3 regions of the Bradyrhizobium lupini genome follow, and region 1 is predicted to be linked to each of the others. Evidence: predicted binding sites of a transcription regulator. Region 1 holds the regulator's gene; each other region holds the start of a gene.
What was found. The regulator LexA, encoded in region 1, represses DNA repair genes until DNA is damaged. The targets are predictions, from matches to a motif close to TGTTCNNNNTGTGTTCNG.
Positions count from the first base shown of each region.

Region 2: the regulator LexA is predicted to act here: its motif matches at 4,872-4,889, upstream of uvrA (excinuclease ABC subunit UvrA).
Region 3: the regulator LexA is predicted to act here: its motif matches at 2,102-2,119, upstream of AB3L03_RS09120 (PA0069 family radical SAM protein).

Region 1 covers NZ_CP162553.1:7,550,925-7,557,559, reverse strand. The annotation lists gene AB3L03_RS36370 (HAD family phosphatase) at 1-430, shown strand, start outside; gene AB3L03_RS36365 (hypothetical protein) at 598-789, shown strand; partial or broken gene glp (gephyrin-like molybdotransferase Glp) at 1,028-2,238, shown strand; gene lexA (transcriptional repressor LexA) at 2,415-3,116, shown strand; gene AB3L03_RS36350 (hypothetical protein) at 3,610-4,044, shown strand; partial or broken gene AB3L03_RS36345 (ComEC/Rec2 family competence protein) at 4,183-6,460, opposite strand; gene AB3L03_RS36340 (DUF2171 domain-containing protein) at 6,556-6,635, opposite strand, start outside.
Region 2 covers NZ_CP162553.1:7,651,819-7,658,453, forward strand. The annotation lists gene AB3L03_RS36840 (cytochrome D1 domain-containing protein) at 1-442, shown strand, start outside; gene AB3L03_RS36845 (HAD-IA family hydrolase) at 491-1,165, opposite strand; gene AB3L03_RS36850 (DinB family protein) at 1,184-1,747, opposite strand; gene uvrA (excinuclease ABC subunit UvrA) at 1,794-4,775, opposite strand; gene AB3L03_RS36860 (outer membrane protein) at 5,058-5,747, opposite strand; gene AB3L03_RS36865 (outer membrane protein) at 5,978-6,635, opposite strand, start outside.
Region 3 covers NZ_CP162553.1:1,866,431-1,873,065, forward strand. The annotation lists gene AB3L03_RS09110 (ribonuclease HII) at 1-360, opposite strand, end outside; gene AB3L03_RS09115 (VOC family protein) at 438-893, opposite strand; gene AB3L03_RS09120 (PA0069 family radical SAM protein) at 917-2,080, opposite strand; gene AB3L03_RS09125 (phosphoketolase) at 2,292-4,706, shown strand; gene AB3L03_RS09130 (acetate/propionate family kinase) at 4,715-5,899, shown strand; gene AB3L03_RS09135 (glycosyl transferase) at 6,238-6,635, shown strand, end outside.

The DNA of each region.
Region 1 (6,635 bases):
CTATTTCGCCTCATTGCGAGCCTCGCTCGGAATCGGCATTTCGGATGCGCAGTTCCTGGAAGGCTGGAACGCGATTTTCGCCGGCGAAATGCCTGACATCGCCGAGCTGCTGCCGCGCGCAGCGAAACAGATGCCGCTCTATGCTTTCTCCAACACCAACCGGCCGCACGTGGACCATTTCTCGAGGGAATATGCCGACCTCCTCGGCCATTTCCGCGAGCTGTATTTGTCGTCCAGCATCGGCCTGCGCAAACCGGATGCGGAGGCCTTCGACCACGTCGTTGCGGCGATCGGCGTGCCCGCCGGGCGCATCGTGTTCTTCGACGATCTTGCCGAAAACATCGAGGGAGCGCGCGCGCGCGGCTTGACGGCGGTGCATGTGACCTCGCCGCGTGACGTCGGGAACGCATTGAAGGCATTGGGCATTTGACGACGGTCCGTTGTCGCGAAACCCACGACGGCACGGCCCGACGGACCAATTTTGAAAAATTGAGGAACCGGATCACTTTGTACATTTTTATACAGAGTTCCGGGAACGGAATACCGCCTTCCGGACTCTTAGAGTCCGTTGGGACTTCTACGGACGGATGCATCATCGTGCTGGGCAAAACCTACCTCACCAAGCAGGCCTCTCTTCTTCTTGAATTCGCGAGGACAACTTCAGATTCGGACCTTTCCGCCAAGCTTGTGAGCAAGGCCGCCGACCTGAAATCCCAAGCCGACCCGCTGCCCGACAAGGATCAGGGATCCAAGGCGCCCGACGTAACTCCCGGGCAGGCAGGGAGCTGATCGATTCAGGCCATGGCGCGTTCTCGCCTTGCCATGATTTTCGTCGCTTCCATGACCACTCTCCTGCCGATCTGTGACCTCCTTCGGATCATGCCGCGACGCGCTTGATCCTGCCTTCCGGAACAATGTGAAGGGGCGGGATGACTGTGCCTGCTCAGCCGCTTTTGCCTCTGCGCCTGCGCTCGGCTAGAAGACGTGCGGAACATTCGCCCGAACGTGCCGAGCAGGAGTTTTCGCCGTGGCCTTGATGCCGGTTTCTGACGCGCTTGCCGCGGTGCTGGCGGGTGCAGAGCCGCTGCCGGAAGAAATGATTTCCCTCGACGAGGCCTACCATCGCGTGCTCGCGCGTGACGTCGTGGCGCGGCGCACGCAGCCGCCGCAGGCGATGTCGGCGATGGACGGCTACGCGGTGCGCGCGGCCGATGCCGCGACGATCGATTCGGAGCTCACCGTCATCGGCGAAGTCGCAGCGGGCCGACCGTTCGAGGGGACGGTCGGAGCCGGCGAGGCCGTGCGGATCTTCACCGGCGGCGTCGTTCCCTTTGGCGCGGACGCCGTCGTGATCCAGGAGGACACGGTCGCCGCCGGCAAGCGGATCACGATCAAGGAAGCCGCAATCGCCGGCCGGCACATCCGCCCCGCCGGCGTCGATTTCCGCGAGGGCGACGTGCTCCTGCGCAAGGAAGCCGTTTGACCGAGCGAGACCTCGCGCTCGCCGCCGGGATGGATCATCCGCACCTTGCCGTTGTCAGGCGTCCGAAAGTCGCGATTCTCGCCACCGGCGACGAGCTGGTGATGCCGGGCACCACGCCCGGCCACGGCCAGATCGTCTATTCCAACGGCTACGCCCTGCACGCGCTCGCCCGCAGCGAGGGCGCCGAGACCATCGACCTCGGTATTGCCGCCGACACGCTGGAGGCGACCACCGCCGGCATCCGCCGCGCCCGCGAGAGCGGCGCCGACGTCCTGATCACGACCGGCGGCGCATCGGTCGGCGACCACGATCTGGTCCAGCAGGCACTGCGGGACGAAGGCATCGCGATGGCGTTCTGGAAGATCGCGATGCGGCCAGGCAAGCCAATGATGCACGGGCGACTCGGCGCAATGGGTGTGATCGGCCTGCCGGGCAATCCCGTATCGTCCTACGTGTGCGCTTTCCTGTTCATGGTGCCGCTGATTCGCGCCCTGTCGGGCCGTTCAGTGATTCACCATCGCCGTGAACGCGCCGTGCTCGGCCGCGACGTCGGCGCCAACGACCAGCGCGAGGACTATCTGCGCGCGCATCTTGAGGAGCGTGACGATGGCACACGCGTCGTTGTTCCCGTCAATCATCAGGACTCTTCGCTGCTTGCAGATCTCGCTGCAGCACAGGTACTTCTCGTCCGCGCACCATTCGCGCCGAAGGCCGAAGCCGGCACGGCTTGCGAAGTGTTGCGGCTCCCCGTCTGAGCGCCCCCGCAACGCGCGTTCCGCGCACTTTGCTCTGTTCACGGTAAATTAAGCAGTTGCGGAACATGTATCGAACATATAGTGTCTGTTCATGATTTGTTTCGAGCATGCAGCGGCTTATGGCCGAATTCAGCGTCTCGGAATCGGACGACATCAACCGGGGGACTTTGGTCGAGATGTTAACGCGCAAACAATACGAGCTTCTGCGGTTCATCAGTGAACGTCTGAAGGAAAGCGGCGTGCCGCCCTCCTTCGACGAGATGAAGGATGCGCTCGATCTGCGCTCGAAGTCGGGCATCCATCGCCTGATCACGGCGCTCGAGGAGCGTGGCTTCATCCGACGCCTGCCCAACCGCGCCCGTGCGATTGAAGTCATCAAGCTGCCGGAGCTCCAGGCAGCCGCTGGCAGCCGCCGCGGCTTCACGCCGAGCGTCATCGAGGGCAATCTCGGCAAGGTGCGTGCGAGCGCGAGCCTGCCCGCTGACGAGGGCGAACGTCCCGTCGCGGTGCCGGTGATGGGCCGCATCGCGGCCGGCACGCCGATCGAGGCGTTGCAGACCCGCAGCCATACTATCAGCGTACCGCCTGACATGCTCGGCTCGGGCGAGCATTACGCGCTGGAAGTGCGCGGCGACTCGATGGTCGAAGCCGGCATTCTCGACGGCGACATGGCCCTGATCCAGCGCAACGAGAGCGCCGATACCGGCGACATCGTGGTGGCGCTGATCGACGACGAGGAAGCGACGCTGAAGCGCTTCCGCCGTCGCGGCGCCTCGATCGCGCTCGAGCCCGCCAACGCGGCCTATGAGGTCCGCATCCTGCCGCCCAACCGGGTGAAGATTCAGGGCAAGCTGATCGGGCTTTACCGGAAGTACTGATACCGGGAGTCTTTCTATCGGCAGTACTTCATATCGGAAGCACTTCATGCCGGAGGTGCTTGGCGCCTCGCGCGCTTCCGATCGGCATCGCCGGTCAGAGATTGGAGCGGATCATCGTCCGCTCCGGCTGGATAGCCTTTCTGGTTCTGCACAGACTATCCGGCCCCTCCTCCAACGCTGGCTCCTCGCCACGCCGACGAAGCAGCACCGCTTCAAGCAGCACCGCTTCGCGGCTCGGTTGTTCGAGGAAACAGCGACCAGCGGTCAAGTTCGGCCGTTGCAGCCAAGTTGGCAATGTTCGCGTACGCGCCTCCCGAATGCATCGCGGCGAGCTTTGTTCCTATTGAATTCGGGAAAGATAATGTGATCGCGGCTTGCGGAAGCCAGCCGCAGATTTGCCCACAACCAAGCAGAGCGTTCGTGCTTCCACTCTGATAGAGGCCTGCGCCTCGATAAGAGACGCGGGTTGCTATCCCAGCATGAGGAGCACCCGATGTGTGACTACAGCCTACATGCCGTCGCGTCGCGCCCCGCCGAAGTCGGCGAGACGATCGTCACGACAAGCTTCCGCGGCACCTCGACGCGCGGCTTCGCCTCTGCAGCCGATCCGTCTGTTGCCGTCTGCCTGCTGCCGGGGACGGAGCTCGCCTTCGCCGACGACGTCCGCTACGACAATCGCTGGATCTGGACGCGCACCATCAATTCCCGCGTGGGCAAGTTCGGCAAGATCGATCCGCACGTTCCCGACCGCCATCATGATGCGATCGAATTCCCCGACGGCAAATACGTGCTGGTGACGCAGCTCGTCGAAGGCCAGCGCGCGACGGTGCTGCAACTGCCGGTGACTCAGTCGGTCACCGAGCGCGAGCACAAGGCGCAGATCACCGCCGACAGGCAGCCGACCGTCACGCACCTGCCGATCGGCTGACAGAGCCGCCCTCCGGCTACGAAGTCGGAGGTCAGGATTGAATCGCCATCGCCGGCCGTGGCCGGCGAGATGGTGTGGTTTGCACCCCGCAGATCCGAACGGACGCACCGAACCACTGCGTTGCTCCGCACCATCAGATCAATCGTCGGCTTGCAGATCGGTGTCCGCCGGCGTTGCGTCCTTGATGCGAGGCGCGGTCGACTTTGGCGCGAGGCTGCCGTCGAAATCACCCTCGCCGGCGCCGGCCGGCAACCAGGGGCGGCTCGTGCCTCTCGCCCTCACTGCCTGAACCACAAAACCGTCACCACGCTGCGTCAGCGCCAGCGCGCTCTGGCTGGCGAGCCGCTGCCGATCGACCACCATCGCCGCGCAATCGGGCGGCGCGGGACGTCGTCACCACCAGGGCGGCCCGACTGCAATCGTCTGCGAGAGCGTCGACGCGCAGTGCCAGCGCGACCAGCCTCCCGTCGGCCAGTGGCGTCACGCAGCCGGATTCGTCGCAGGACACGCCATCGGCAAGCGAGGCTCTGCCCGCATCGCGCGGATCGGCGTCGGCAGCGAGCCATTCCTTGAGCAGAAAGCTGTCCTTGTTCGTCCTGATCAGGTGCAGATATCCGTCCCTGCCCCGCACCGCGACGCTGGCGCCATCCCCGGCAATCAGGATGTCGGGCTGCCGCGCCGACAGTCCCCAGAGGATCGCTGCCAGCAGCACCAGGGCGCCGGACCAGCGCAGCGGCGTGCGCAACAAGCCGAGCACAATGATTCCCAGGCTCGCCGCGATCAGCGGCGCGATCCCGAACGCCGGGATGCGGCCCACCGCGCCCGGCAAGGACGCGACCCAGCGCGAGACCGCGACCATCCACTCGATGCCAATCCCCATCACCCACCAGAACACGCTGTCCAGCCCGAACGGCGCAGCAAGCAGCCCCAACAGCCCCGCCGGCATCACCAGCGCAGAGACCACCGGCATCGCGCCGAGATTGGCGAGCACGCCGAACGGCGTGACACGGTGGAAATGAAAGGCGGCATAGGGCGTGGTCGCAAGTCCCGCAATCAGCGAAGCCATGAACAGCATCGCAATCTCGCGCCCACCCCACATCGCAATGCGCGCAGTCGCCGAATTGTCCGGCGAGGCAAACAAATTGGGCATGCCGATCTGCACCAGTGCGACCAAGCCGAGCGTTGCCGCAAACGACATCTGAAAACTCGGATGCACCAGCGCTTCCGGCGCGACCGCCAGCACGATCAGCGCAGCCACAGCAAGCGTGCGGAAGGTGATGGCGCGGCGATCGACCATCACCGCGATCAGCACCACCGCCGTCATGAAGAACGACCTTTGCGTGGCGACCTCCGCGCCCGACAGCAGCAGGTAGAACGCAGCGGCGACCAGCGCGGCGGCGGCCGACCATTTCTTGATGGCGAAGCCGGCCGCCAATCCGGGGATCAGAGCGAGCAGCGCGCGCACCGCGAAGAACACGACGCCGGCAACGACGGCCATGTGATAACCGGAGATCGAGAGCACGTGGCCGAGGCCGGAGATGAACATCGCATCGTTGACGGGCGTGGTGATCGCATCGCGCCGCCCGGTGAGCAGCGCGGTCGCGATCGCCCGATTGTCGCCGTCGAGCGTCGCCCGGATGCGGGCATCGATCGCATCGCGCAGGCCTTGCATGAAGGCCGCGTAACGCAGCCGTAAGCCGCCGGTCTCAGGCGGCGACGCCACCGTGATGGCGCCCATCGCGAAGCCGGAGGCGCCGATGCCCTGGAAGAACATGTCACGCGAAAAGTCGTAGCTGCCGGGCCGCACCGGCGCGAGTGGCGGCATCAGCCGTGCCTTCAGCTGAACGAAGCTACCGACCTCCGGCGCGGTGCCCTTGCGGACCGACAGGCGCACGCGCTCGAGCCTGACGTCGCTGCGCTGCGCCTCCATCGCCGTGACGCGCAGCACGAAACGATCGGTACGCTCGCGGATGTCGCGAGCCTCGACGAAGCCCGACAACGACACCGAATAGAGCGCCCTTGCCAGCACCGGGTGGGCGATGCGCGCCGTCTTCCAGGTTGCGACGGCAAAGCCGGCCGCGACCGCCGCGATCATGATGGCCGGGGCGAACAGCCGGCTCCGCCGCAACAGAGCCGCGCCAAGCAGGAGCGCGATGGCGGTCGTGGCAACGACCCACAGCACCGGCTCATGATCGGCAGAGAAATAAAGCGCGATGCCGCAGCCAAACGCGACGGGCACCCACGGCAACAGCCGCCCGGCGCCCGCCTCGGCGCGCAGCCAGGCGCGGAGGGTCTCGGCCAGCGATGTCCAGAGGTCGAGGCCTGCAGGCGCGAGGCCGCCCGCGGACGCGGCGCGGCCCGCGGGCCACGTCCCCGCGATCCCCTGCGATCGTACCGGCCGGCCCGGCTCGGCCATTCCCTGCACTCGATGATACGCAACGAAGCCAGAAGCTACCGGAACGTGCAGGTGGGCGGATAGCGGTACGGATCAGGAACGAAGGGGCGCGGCCGCTACTTTTCCTCTTCCATCGTCACGGCCACATCCGCCTTGGCCGACAGCCTGACCTTGTTGCCCTCGATATCGGCGACGA
Region 2 (6,635 bases), 100 kb from region 1:
GCGCACGACGACCATCAAGGTCGGCACCCGTCCGTTCGGCGTCACCATCGATGCCGAGGGCAAGCGCGCCTACACCGCCAATGTCGGCTCCAACGACGTCTCCGTGATCGACATCGCCACTGGGGCTGAGACCGGCCGCGTGCAGGTCGGGATGCGCCCTTATGCGGTGGCGCTGGCGCAGGGCCGCGGCTTCGTCACCGATCAGTATGGCGGCACTGTCAGCGTGTTCGATCTGGTGACCTTGAAGCCGCTCAAGCGCATCAATGTCGGCGATTATCCCGAAGGCATTGCCGCGACTGCCGACGGCAAGCGCATTATCGTCGCCTGCTGGGAAAGCAACACGCTCGATATCATCGATGCGGTCGAGCTGAAGCTGATCGGCGAGGTCAAGACCGGCGACGGCCCGCGCGCGTTTGGGGCATTCTTGCGCAGGACGGAGTAGGGGCGTGTAGCCCGCGTGAGCGGAGCGACATGCGGGACGGGGCTCTCCTCATCCACCGGCGTTCCCGGATATCGCTTCGCTCATCCGGGCTACGGCACCGGGGCACAGCGTCCATACAATCTCATCCATCTGATCAAACATGTGATCCGGCGCCATCGCCCGCAGCGCCGCCGGCGCCGCATAACCCCAGCCCACCGCTCCGCAGGCAATTCCCACTGTCCGCGCCGCCTCGATGTCGCGCACTTCGTCGCCGATCGAGATGACCTTGCCCGGCTCCACGCCGGCGCGGCGGATGACCCGTCGGAACTTCGCGGGCTTGCCGAAAAGCGAGGCCGCGCAATCGAAATGGGCGAACAGCGTCGCGCAATCGCCGAGCTTCTCGCGCGCATTGGCTTCGCTGTCCGACGTCACCATCGCGAGCTGCACGCCACCCTCCGCCAGCGTCCGCAGCATTGTCTCGACCCCCGCAAACAGCGAAATCTCCGCTGCAGCCTCCGCCTTCAGTCGCCGCGCATGCCGCGCGATCGCCGGCAGCTTCCACAGCGGCACCTCGAGCCGGCTCAGAATCTCCCGCGAAGAAGCATGCCGCAGCCCCTCGATATCCTCGTCCGCGACGCGGCGGAAGCCGAAGCGATCGGCGACGTCGTTGATGGTGCGCAGGAACCACGGAAAGCTGTCGGTCAGCGTGCCGTCGAGATCAAAGATGGCGAGGGAGTAGGGCATGGAGACGAAGCTACACCGCTAGGCTTTCCACACGGTTTCCTCGGTCCATCCGAGTTGGTCGAATTCGGTGGCCCTGAGCGGCGCCTCTCCCTCGGCGAAGAACTCGTCAAGCTGAGGCGGCGCGACGCTCGTTTCGGACAGCATGGCGTGCGCTTGTCCGCGGTGATGAATTTGATGCTGGAGCAGATGCATGAGCAGTCGGTCGCGGCGTTCGGCCTGGACCCGCGTGTCGCGGTTGATCCGCACAATGCCGTTGAGAATCTCGGGCGTCAGTGCATCGCACATGGCGATCAAGCGCTTGTCGATCGCGGCTTGCGCAGGCTTCAGCGCAGCAAGGGAAAGGTGCGGCACGTCGTTCTTCCAAGCTGCCGGTCCCAACCATCCGCCCTCCAGTGCATCGACATAGAAGAGGTCGATGACATGGATGTGGTTCAGCGTGCGTTGCAGGCTCGGAAAGAAGCCGGTCCGCTCGGCTTCGAAGTCGGCCTGAGACAGCGCCGCGCAAGCGGTGAGCAGCCGGTGGTTTGCCCAAGCATTATTGTGGGCGAACGCACGATAGGTTTGCACAAGTCCGGCAGGCAAACTCAGTCTCCCTCAGACAATGTGTCGGCCGCTCCCGCGGCGTAACCTACTCGGCCGCCTCGCTCGCCGCGCGTCTCCGCTTCGGCTTCCGAGCCTTCGCCAGCACCGGCGCCAGGAACTTCCCCGTATAGCTCCGCGGCGCTTTTGCGATGTCCTCTGGCGGGCCCCAGGCGACGATCTCGCCGCCGCCATCGCCGCCTTCGGGGCCGAGGTCGATGACCCAGTCGGCGGTCTTGATCACTTCGAGATTGTGCTCGATGACGACGACCGTGTTGCCCTGCGCGACCAGCTCGTGCAGCACCTCCAACAGCTTCTTGACGTCGTGGAAATGCAACCCGGTGGTCGGCTCGTCCAGGATGTAGAGCGTGCGGCCGGTGGCGCGCTTTGACAGCTCTTTTGCGAGCTTGACGCGCTGGGCTTCGCCGCCCGAGAGCGTCGTGGCCTGCTGGCCGACATGGATGTAGTCGAGGCCGACGCGATGCAGCGTCTGGAACGTCTCGCGTACACGTGGGACCGCCTTGAAGAACTCGGCCGCTTCCTCGACGGTCATGTCGAGCACGTCGGCGATGCTCTTGCCCTTGAATAGGACCTCCAGCGTCTCGCGGTTGTAGCGCTTGCCCTTGCAGACGTCGCAGGTGACGTAGACGTCGGGCAAGAAGTGCATCTCGATCTTGATGACGCCGTCGCCCTGGCAGGCCTCGCAGCGGCCGCCCTTGACGTTGAAGGAGAACCGGCCGGGCTCGTAGCCGCGCGCTTTCGACTCGGGCAGGCCGGCGAACCATTCGCGGATCGGCGTGAAGGCACCGGTATAGGTCGCGGGGTTGGAGCGCGGCGTGCGACCGATCGGCGACTGGTCGATGTCGATGATCTTGTCGATGTGCTCGAGGCCCTCGATGCGGTCGTGCGGCGCGGCGCCTTCGCTGGCATTGTTCAGCTTGCGGGCGATCGCCTTGTAGAGCGTGTCGATCAGCAGCGTCGACTTGCCGCCGCCGGAGACGCCGGTGACGCAGGTGAACAGGCCGAGCGGAATTTCGGCCGTAACGTTCTTGAGGTTATTGCCGCGCGCGTTGACCACCTTGATGGTGCGGCGATGGTTCGGCGGGCGCCGCTCGGGCACCTCGACCTCGAGCTCGCCGGTGAGATATTTGCCCGTCAGCGAGTTGGGGTTGCGCATGATCTCGGCGGGCGTGCCTTCGGCGATGATGTTGCCGCCATGCATGCCGGCGCCGGGGCCGATGTCGAGCACGTGGTCGGCGAGCAGGATCGCGTCCTCGTCGTGCTCGACCACGATCACGGTGTTGCCGAGGTCACGAAGTCTCTTGAGCGTGTCGAGCAGGCGCGCGTTGTCGCGCTGGTGCAAGCCGATCGAGGGCTCGTCGAGCACGTAGAGCACGCCTGTCAGGCCCGAGCCGATCTGCGAAGCCAGCCGGATGCGCTGGCTCTCGCCGCCGGACAGCGTGCCGGAGGAGCGGGAGAGTGTGAGGTAGTTGAGGCCGACATCGAGCAGGAAGGTAAGGCGCTCGCGGATCTCCTTGAGGATGCGGCCGGCGATCTCGTTCTGCTGAGTGTTCAGCGCCTCCGGCACGGTCTCGAACCACGCGCCGGCGCCCTTCACCGACATCTCGGAGATGTCGCCGATATGCTTGCCGCCGATCTTGACGCAGAGCGCCTCGGGCTTGAGCCGAAAACCGTGGCACGCCTCGCAGGGTACGTCGTGGAAATACTTCGCCAGCTCCTCGCGCGCCCACTCGCTCTCGGTCTCGCGATAGCGGCGGTTGATGTTGGTGATGACGCCCTCGAACGGCTTCTTGGTGTCGTAGGAGCGGACGCCGTCCTCGTAGGAGAACTTGATCTCGTCCTCGCCGGAGCCATGGAGGATCGCGTTCTGCGTCTTCTTGGGCAGATCCTTCCATTTGGTGGTCAGCGTGAACTTGTAGTGCTTGCCGAGCGCAGTCAGCGTCTGAATGTAATAGGGCGACGAAGACTTGGCCCAGGGCGCGATCGCGCCCTTGCCAATGGCGAGCTCCTTGTCGGGAATGACGAGGTCTTCGTCGACATGCTGCTCGACGCCGAGGCCGCCGCACGCGGGACAGGCGCCATAGGGGTTGTTGAACGAGAACAGCCGGGGCTCGATCTCGGGGATGGTGAAGCCGGACACCGGGCAGGCGAACTTTTCCGAGAACAGCATGCGCTCGGGTCCGCTCTTGTCGTGGATCTTTGCGGTCTTCTTCTTCTCTTCCGCGGGTGCTGCCGCAGCCGGCGCATCCGCGAATTCGATGACGGCGAGGCCCTCGGCAAGTTTCAGCGCGGTCTCGAAACTTTCGGCGAGGCGCTGGCCGATGTCGGGGCGCACCACGATGCGATCGACGACGACGTCGATGTCGTGCGGGAATTTCTTGTCGAGAACAGGGGCTTCGGCGAGCTCGTGGAAGGCGCCGTCGATCTTGACGCGCTGAAAGCCCTTCTTGAGCCATTCGGCAAGCTCTTTGCGGTACTCGCCCTTGCGGCCGCGCACGACCGGCGCGAGCAGATAGAGGCGCGAGCCCTCGGGCAGCGCCAGCACGCGATCGACCATCTGCGAGACGATCTGGCTCTCGATCGGCAGGCCGGTGGCGGGCGAATAGGGCACGCCGACGCGCGCCCACAGCAGGCGCATGTAGTCGTAGATTTCGGTCACCGTGCCGACGGTGGAGCGCGGGTTCTTCGACGTCGTCTTCTGCTCGATCGAGATCGCCGGCGACAGGCCGTCGATCTGGTCGACGTCGGGCTTCTGCATCATCTCCAGGAACTGGCGGGCGTAGGCAGACAGCGATTCGACGTAGCGGCGCTGGCCTTCGGCGTAGATGGTGTCGAACGCGAGCGAGGATTTGCCGGAGCCCGACAGCCCCGTGAACACCACCAGCTTGTCGCGGGGAATCTCGACATCGACGTTCTTGAGATTGTGCTCGCGCGCGCCACGGATGGTAATTGCGCGCAGGTTTGATCCCACGTTCTGCTGTTGGCGCTTCGCCTTGATCACTTCATCCATCCGGGTTGCCCTCAAGGAATCCCAAAGGCGCGCGATCGCGCCAACAAAAAAGGCGCGCTTCGCCCGGAACCGGGATCGGCGCCGATGGGGTTGTCAGCGAACGTAGGAAGAACGGAGACGGATTTCCAGTGGGACTTGCGAATCGTCAACGGATTGTTGGCGCACTGGCGGCATCTGGCAGGAGCAGGGTGGAACTGCGCGGCAACGTGCCCGACAAAACAAAAAGGCCGGCACAAGGCCGGCCTTTCGTAACGCGGATGGCGTTGGGGCTAAGTACTGAACTCAGTACTTGGCGACCACCGGGCCCCCGAAGTGATAGTTCACGCCGACCTGCACGGTGTGAAACTCGAGCGTGCCGGAGGGCAGGGCGCCCGAGAAGTAGGTCTCGCCGCCGAGGCTGCGAAAGAGGTACTCGCCCTTGACCGACCACTGCGGAGCGAAGAACGCTTCGACGCCCGCACCGACGGTCCAGCCGGAGTGCCACTTGCTGTCGGAAACGGTCACGCCGAGCGCGCTGACGCTGAGCTTGTTGTCGATCCAGGCGTAACCACCGGTGCCGTAAAACAGGACGTTGTTGACGGCGTAGCCGATGCGGCCGCGCACGGTTCCCATCGCATCGGTTTTGGAGCTGAGGGTGGTGCTGACGAGGCCGAAGCCGGGGACGGCAACGGGGCCGGTGACCGACGCGCTGACATCAGCCCAGGAACCATCGGCCTCGACGCCGAGCACGACATTGCCGGTCTGCCAGTTGTAGCCGGCAGTACCGCCGACGAAGCCGCCCTTCATCTTCGGGTCGGTCGAGGAATTTTCCCAAGCGCCGCCACCGACGATACCGAGGTAGAAGCCGGTCCAGTTGTAGACCGAAGCCATGGCCACCGGGGCCTTGGTGTAGGGGCGCGCCGCGAGATCAGCGGCCGAAGCCGGGGCGGCGAGAGCGAACAAACAGGCCGAAGCCAACAAAACCTTTTTCATTTTCAACTAATCCCAGTCCCAGTTTCTGATTGTGCCTTCCACGATAGGGAGGGCATCGGACTCACTTGCCCAACTGATGCCGTACTTACACCAGTGAAGCCGCAAGTTGTGTCACTCAAAAGCAACAACGGTCGGAAAACGGAACGGTTATTGACCGATTAATATTGGAGAACTGCACAGCAAAAGGCCGGCGCAAGGCCGGCCTTCGAAGTGCGATATGTCCAGCGCGATCAGTACCTTGCGATGGCCGGACCGCCCCAGCGATAGTTCAAGCGCACCAGGCCCATGTCTACGTCCTGGCGAATCCGGTCGCTGCCGAATACCGCACCCGCGGGCGTTGTGAAGCCGATCGTGCGATCGCCAAGGAAGATGTGGTCGTACTCAAAGCCCAGCGACCAGTTCGGGGCGAAGCCGAATTCCAGACCGGCCCCGACCGTGCCACCCCAGCGAGTCTCCCGGGCCGAAGCCAGCAGCGCGCCCGCGCCGGGCGTACCCGCAGCAGCGTAGATGTCGTACTTGTCACCGACGACGGCGGCGCCGCCCTTCACGTAAAGCAGCACGTTGTTCCAGGCGTAACCGACCTGACCGGTGATGAGACCGAAAGCGTCGATGCGGGAACGGTTGCGATCACCCGTCACCAAAGCGGTACCAGGGAAGAGGGTGCTCACGTTGTCGCCCCGGAAGTCAGCCCAGTTGCCCTGGCCTTCCAGACCGAACACCCAATTGGCGGACTGCCAGCGATAGCCGATCTGGCCGCCGACGGTGCCCCCTGTTGCATTGTGACAGCCTTCGCCGACGAGAACGCCGGTCGCGGGCGTGACGAAGTCCCAGCACTTGTGGCTGGAGCCACCGCCGCCGTTGATGCCGATGTAGAAGCCGCTCCAGTCG
Region 3 (6,635 bases), 2.1 Mb from region 1:
GGTCGCGCAGATCTTGCCGAACAGCCTTTCGCGCTCCTCGGCCGTCAGGCGCTTGGAATCGTCGATGCCGCGCGGGATGCGGTCGGGATCGAGAATCACCGCCGCCGCCACCACCGGACCGGCCAGTGGCCCGCGGCCCGCCTCATCGCAGCCCGCTACCGGCCAAACGCCGCGCTTGATCAGCGCGCGCTCACGGCGGAAGCTTGGGGCAACGATGATGGCGCTCTTTGTGCCGGCCAGCGCCTTGGCGATTTTTTTGGGCGCAGCTTTCTTGTTCTCAGGCGCAGCCTTCTCGCTCTTAGGCGCAGCCTTTTTGGGCGCGCCTTTGGCCGGCTTCTTTGCGGATTGATCCCGAATCATGGCCGGGATCGTGCGCAAGCGGCATGGCCTGCGCAATCGGGAACCTCGAACAATTCCCGTTATTCAAGCCAGCCGCCCTATTCCGCCAGATGCACCCGCCGGTCCTCGCCGACGTCGATGCCGGGCGCGACCACGACCTCCCAGGGATGGCCGTCAGGATCGGCGAAATAGCCGGAATAGCCGCCGTAGTCGGTCTCATGTGCTGCCTTCAGCAACGCGGCTCCCTTGCTGACGGCGAAGACCAGCACCGCATCCACCTCCTCACGCGCGCGGCAATTCCAGGCGAGCGTCATGCCGCGGAACGTCGATGGCCTCGGATGATCAGGCAATTTGGCGTCGACCGCGAGTTGATCCCAGGGAAACAACGCGAGCACCGGACCGCCGGTGTCATAGAACGCAACGGTCTCGCCGGTTACCTTGAGCCGGCGCGAGAAACCGAGCGCGTCGTAAAAGGCAATGCTGGCGCGGATGTCGTTCACGCCCAGCGTGATGACGGTCAGCCGCGGGATAGGAGCTGGCGGTTCCTTACTCATAGACGCCTCTCTCACTTCGTCCCTCAGAACAGGCTGAGCTGATCGCCGTTCCGCTTCGGCTTGGCAAAATGATCCGTCGTCAGCTTGGCGCGCCGTTTGTTCAGCCCGAGCCTGTCGCAAGCGATCTCGAAGCGGCGGCCGATGGTCCAGGCCATCGGGCCGGTGCCCTTCATGCGCTCGCCCCATTTCGCATCGTAGTCACGGCCGCCGCGCATGTCGCGGATCAGCGTGAAGACGTGGCGATACCGGTCCGGATAGTTCGCCATCAGCCATTCCCGAAAGAGATCGCGCACCTCGAGCGGCAACCGCAGCAACACGTAGGAGGCCTCCTTGACGCCGGCATGGGCGGCGGCATCCAGGATGCGCTCGATCTCGGAATCGTTCAGCGCGGGGATCACGGGCGCGACCATGACGGTGGTCGGAATGCCAGCCTCGGAAAGCTGCTTCAGTGCCTCCAGCCGCTTCGGCGGCGTGGACGCCCGCGGCTCCATGGTGCGCGCTAGTTTCGGATCGAGCGAGGTCACGGAGATCCCGACCTTGGCGAGGTTGCGTTTGGCCATTCGCGCGAGAATGTCGATGTCGCGCACGACCAGCGCCGACTTGGTGACGATCCCGACGGGATGGCCGGCGCGCTCCAGCACCTCCAGAATGCCGCGCATGATTTTGCGCTCGCGCTCGATCGGCTGATAGGGATCGGTGTTGGTGCCGATCGCGATCATCCGCGGCTCGTAGCCCGGCGCCGCAAGCTCCTTCTCGAGCAACGCCGGCGCCTCGGGCTTCACGAACAGCTTCGACTCAAAGTCGAGCCCCGGCGACAGGCCAAGATAGGCATGCGTCGGCCGCGCGAAGCAATAGACGCAGCCGTGCTCGCAACCGCGGTAGGGATTGATCGAACGATCGAAGCCGATGTCGGGAGATTCGTTGCGGGTGATCACCTTGCGCGAGGTGTCGATCCCGACCGTGGTCTTGAACGGGGGCAGTTCTTCAAGGCTCTGCCAGCCATCGTCGAATGCGACGCGCGCCTCGGCCTCAAACCGGCCGCTGGCGTTGGACTGCGCGCCCCGGCCTCGCCTGCGCTGGCGGTCGATGGCGACCGCCAGCTCAGGGAAGTCAGAAGGCGCACCCGCCGGCTCGGAGGGCGCCGTGACCGGCGGGTGCTTGAGAGCATGAGAGGATGCTGGACTCATGAAGCCAAGATAGCATGTCAAAGGAACAAATCAAGAACACAAACAAAAAACGTGAAAACAACCCCATGCACAGTCGAGCTGCCCAAATTTCGGGCGGGGGTTTTTGACTTCACGCAACACCAGCGTGACCACGATTCCGTTTGATCACGGGAGGGATCGATCGTCGCGGAACATGGTTGATGACGATCGTTGGGTGAAGGTCGGCAAGAACATGACAAATCAACAACAATTGGCCGCAGCGAGCAGCAACCTCGATCTGCTCGACCGCTATTGGCGCGCCGCGAACTATCTCTCCGTTGGGCAAATCTATCTCCTCGACAATCCGCTGCTGCGCGAGCCCTTACGGCCCGAGCACATCAAGCCGCGTTTGCTCGGCCATTGGGGCACGACGCCCGGTTTGAACTTCATTTATGCCCATCTCAACCGCGTCATCCGCGCGCTGGACCTGAACGTGATCTATGTCTGCGGTCCCGGGCACGGCGGCCCCGGCATGGTCGCCAACACCTATCTCGAAGGCAGCTACAGCGAGCTCTATCCCGATATCGCGCGCGATACCGAGGGGTTGCGCAAGCTGTTCAGGCAATTCTCCTTCCCCGGCGGCATCCCGAGTCACGCGGCGCCGGAAACGCCGGGCTCGATCCACGAAGGCGGTGAGCTCGGTTACGCGCTGGTGCATGCCTATGGCGCGGCCTTCGACAATCCCGACCTGATCGTCGCCTGTGTCGTCGGTGACGGCGAGGCCGAGACCGGCCCGCTCGCCGCGTCCTGGCACTCCAACAAATTCCTCAATCCTGCGCATGACGGCGCGGTGCTGCCGATCCTGCATCTCAACGGTTACAAGATTGCCAATCCGACCGTGCTCGGCCGGATGCGCGACGACGAGATCCGCGATCTCTTCCGCGGGCTCGGCCACGAGCCGCTGTTCGTCGAGGGCGACGATCCCAAATTGATGCACCGGGCCATGGCAGACGCGCTCGACGTCGCGCTCGTCAGCATCCGGTCGATCCAGCAGCACGCCCGCGACGGCCGCAAGAGCGTCGAACGTCCGCGCTGGCCGATGATCGTGCTGCGCAGCCCGAAGGGCTGGACCGGCCCCAAGGAAGTCGACGGCAAGAAGGTGGAGGGCTTTTGGCGGGCGCATCAGGTGCCCGTCGCGAACTGTCGCGAGAACCCAGCGCATCTGAAGATTCTCGAAGACTGGATGCGCAGCTACGAGCCGGAAAAGCTGTTCGACGCGAACGGCGCGCTCATTGCCGAGCTCCAGGCGCTCGCGCCCGAAGGCAATCGCCGCATGGGCGGCAATCCGCACGCCAATGGCGGCCTTCTGAAGAAGGAGCTGAAGCTGCCGGACTTCCGCAGTTTCGCCGTCGAAGTAGCGCAGCCGGGCGGCGTCGTGGCGGAGGCAACCCGCGAGCTCGGGAAATTCCTGCGCGACGTCATCCGCCTCAACACCGAGGCCCGCAACTTCCGCATCATGGGCCCGGACGAGACTGCGTCGAACCGGCTCGATGCGGTGTTCGAGGCCACCGAACGCGTCTGGATGGAGCCGACAAAACCTTACGACGTGCATCTCGCCCAGGACGGACGCGTGATGGAAGTCCTGAGCGAGCATCTCTGCCAGGGCTGGTTAGAGGGTTACCTGCTCACGGGCCGGCACGGCTTCTTCTCCTGCTACGAGGCGTTCATCCACATCGTGGATTCCATGTTCAACCAGCACGCCAAATGGCTGAAGGTGACCCGGCATCTGCCGTGGCGGCGACCGATCGCCTCGCTCAACTATCTGCTCACCTCGCATGTCTGGCGTCAGGACCACAACGGCTTCAGCCATCAGGATCCCGGTTTCGTCGATCTCGTCGCCAACAAGAAGGCCGACATCGTCCGCATCTACTTCCCGCCGGATGCCAACACGCTGCTGTGGATCGCCGATCACTGCCTGCGCACCTATGACCGCATCAACGTCATCGTCGCCGGCAAGCAGCCGGCGCCGCAATGGCTGTCGATGCAGGAGGCAGCCACGCATTGCGCCGCCGGCATCGGCATCTGGAGCTGGGCCGGCACGGAAGATGCGAATGGCGAGCCCGGTGTCGTGATGGCCTGCGCCGGCGACGTGCCGACACTGGAAACGCTCGCTGCCGTCGACCTGCTGCGCAAGGCGCTGCCCGAGCTGAAGATCCGCGTCGTCAACGTCGTCGACCTCATGACGCTGCAACCCAGGGAGCAGCACCCGCACGGCTTGTCCGACCGCGACTTCGACGGCCTGTTCACGCGCGACAAGCCGGTGATCTTCGCCTATCACGGCTATCCTTATCTGATCCACCGGTTGACCTATAACCGCACCAACCACGCCGGCATGCACGTCCGCGGCTTTGCCGAGGAAGGCACCACGACGACGCCGTTCGACATGGTCGTGCTCAACGAGCTCGACCGCTATCACCTCGCGATCGAGGCGATCGAGCGCGTGCCGGGGCTCGCGACCAGGGCGGCGCAGGTGAAGCAGCAATTCCGCGACAAGCTGATCGAGCATTCGCGCTATGTGCGCGAACACGGCGAGGACATGCCGGAAATCCAGGAATGGGTCTGGCAGAACAGCGCCGGCGGCAACACGCCGGCAGAGGCAGGCGACTGAGGAGAGCCATGTCGAACACGGTTCTCGTTCTCAACTCGGGATCGTCGAGCATCAAATTCGGCCTGTTCGATATCTCGGCGGCCGAGCCCGCCCTGCTCTGCAAGGGCCTGCTTGACGAGCACGAGACGAAGCCGCGGCTCGTCGTGAAGAGTCCCGCGGGCGAAGACCTGTTCGAGAAACGGAGGGAAGCATCGGATGCGGCCAGCGATCATCTGTTCGCCGACGTGCTCGGCTTCATCGAGGATCGTTTCGGCGACCATCGCTTGCGCGCCGTCGGCCATCGCGTCGTCCATGGCGGTCCGGACTATTCCGCTCCGGTCGAGCTGACGGAGGATGTCACCGCAAAGCTGCAAGCGCTGACGCCGCTGGCGCCCCTGCACCAGCCGCGCTGCCTGGCTCCGGTCCGCACTATCACGGCGATCAGGCCCGACCTGACGCAGATCGCCTGCTTCGATACCGCTTTCCACCACGGCATTGCGCCGCCCGCCAGCCGCTTCGCCATTCCGCGACGTTATGAAGAGCGCGGCATCCGGCGCTACGGATTTCATGGCCTCTCGTTCGAATATGTCGCGGGACGGCTCGCCCGAATCGCGCCGCAGCTCGTGGCGAAGCGCACTGTGATCGCGCATCTCGGCAGCGGCGCGAGCCTGTGCGGCTTGCGCGACGGCCGCAGCATCGACACCACGATGGGACTGACGCCGCTCGACGGGCTGGTGATGGGCACGCGCTGCGGCAGGCTCGACCCGGGCGTGCTGCTCTATCTGCAACAGCACGAGAAGATGTCGGTCGAAGATGTCCAGCACCTACTCTACCACGAATCGGGCCTGCTCGGCGTCTCCGGCATCGCGTCGGATATGCGCATGCTGCTTGCGAGCCGCGAAGCTGCGGCGCGGGAGGCGGTCGAGCTCTTCACCTTCCGCGCCGCGCAGGAGGTGGCGGCGATGGCGACAACGCTTGCAGGGCTAGACTGCCTGGTCTTCACCGGCGGCATCGGCGAGCATGCCAGCGAAATCCGCAGCGCGATCGGTGAGCGTCTCGACTGGCTCGGCGTGCGCATCGATGCCGCTGCGAATGATGCGGCGCGCGAGCGCATCAACGATGGCGATAGCGCAGTCGATGTCTTCGTCATTCCAACGAATGAGGAACTGATGATCGCACGACATTGTGCGGCGGTGCTGCGAACAGCGAGTTGACCGGCGTTCATTCGAAGCCCTCGTCAGCAGCGTGGTTGCACGTTTTCCCGTCCTCGCGCTCGTCCGCTATCGCATCCTCCTCTTGCATGATTGCGAACGGCCGGCGCGCCGCGCAATATTGCGGCTCACCTCCGGATTAATACGGACAGGACAGGCTGGGGCGACACATTCGGCAATATCGCCGCCCCGTACGGGACATATTTGGATGCGAGGGCTGCAGCGGTTTACCATCGTCTGCCGAGGCGCGGCCGGAAAGTTGCACTCGGCAGCGCCATGTTTTATGACGCCCTCATAATGAGCTACGCTTCTCCCGAAGTGTGGACAGTGAAGCTTCCATCATGCTGAGCGTCATCATTCCGACCGAAGGCGTCGAGCAGACGGCCGTCGCAACTCTGGCCGCGCTGGTACCCGGTGCCGCCGCAGGCGTCATCCGGGAAGTGCTCCTGGTCGACGGCACCCGCAATGGCGTCATCGAGCGCGTTGCCGACGTCGCGGGCTGCCGTTTCATCGGCTTCGAAGGATCCACTCAAGGCGCCGCGCTCGCCGCCGGCGCACTCCAGGCCCGTTCGTCCTGGCTGATGTTCCTGCCCGCGGGCGCCGTGCTGGAAACCGGCTGGATCGAGGAAACCACCCAGTTCATCCAGTCCGTCTCGACCAGCGGCCGGGATCGTGCGGCCGTCTTCCGCTATGCGCGCTCGCCCTACGCCGATGCCGGCTTCCGCCACATCCTCCGGGC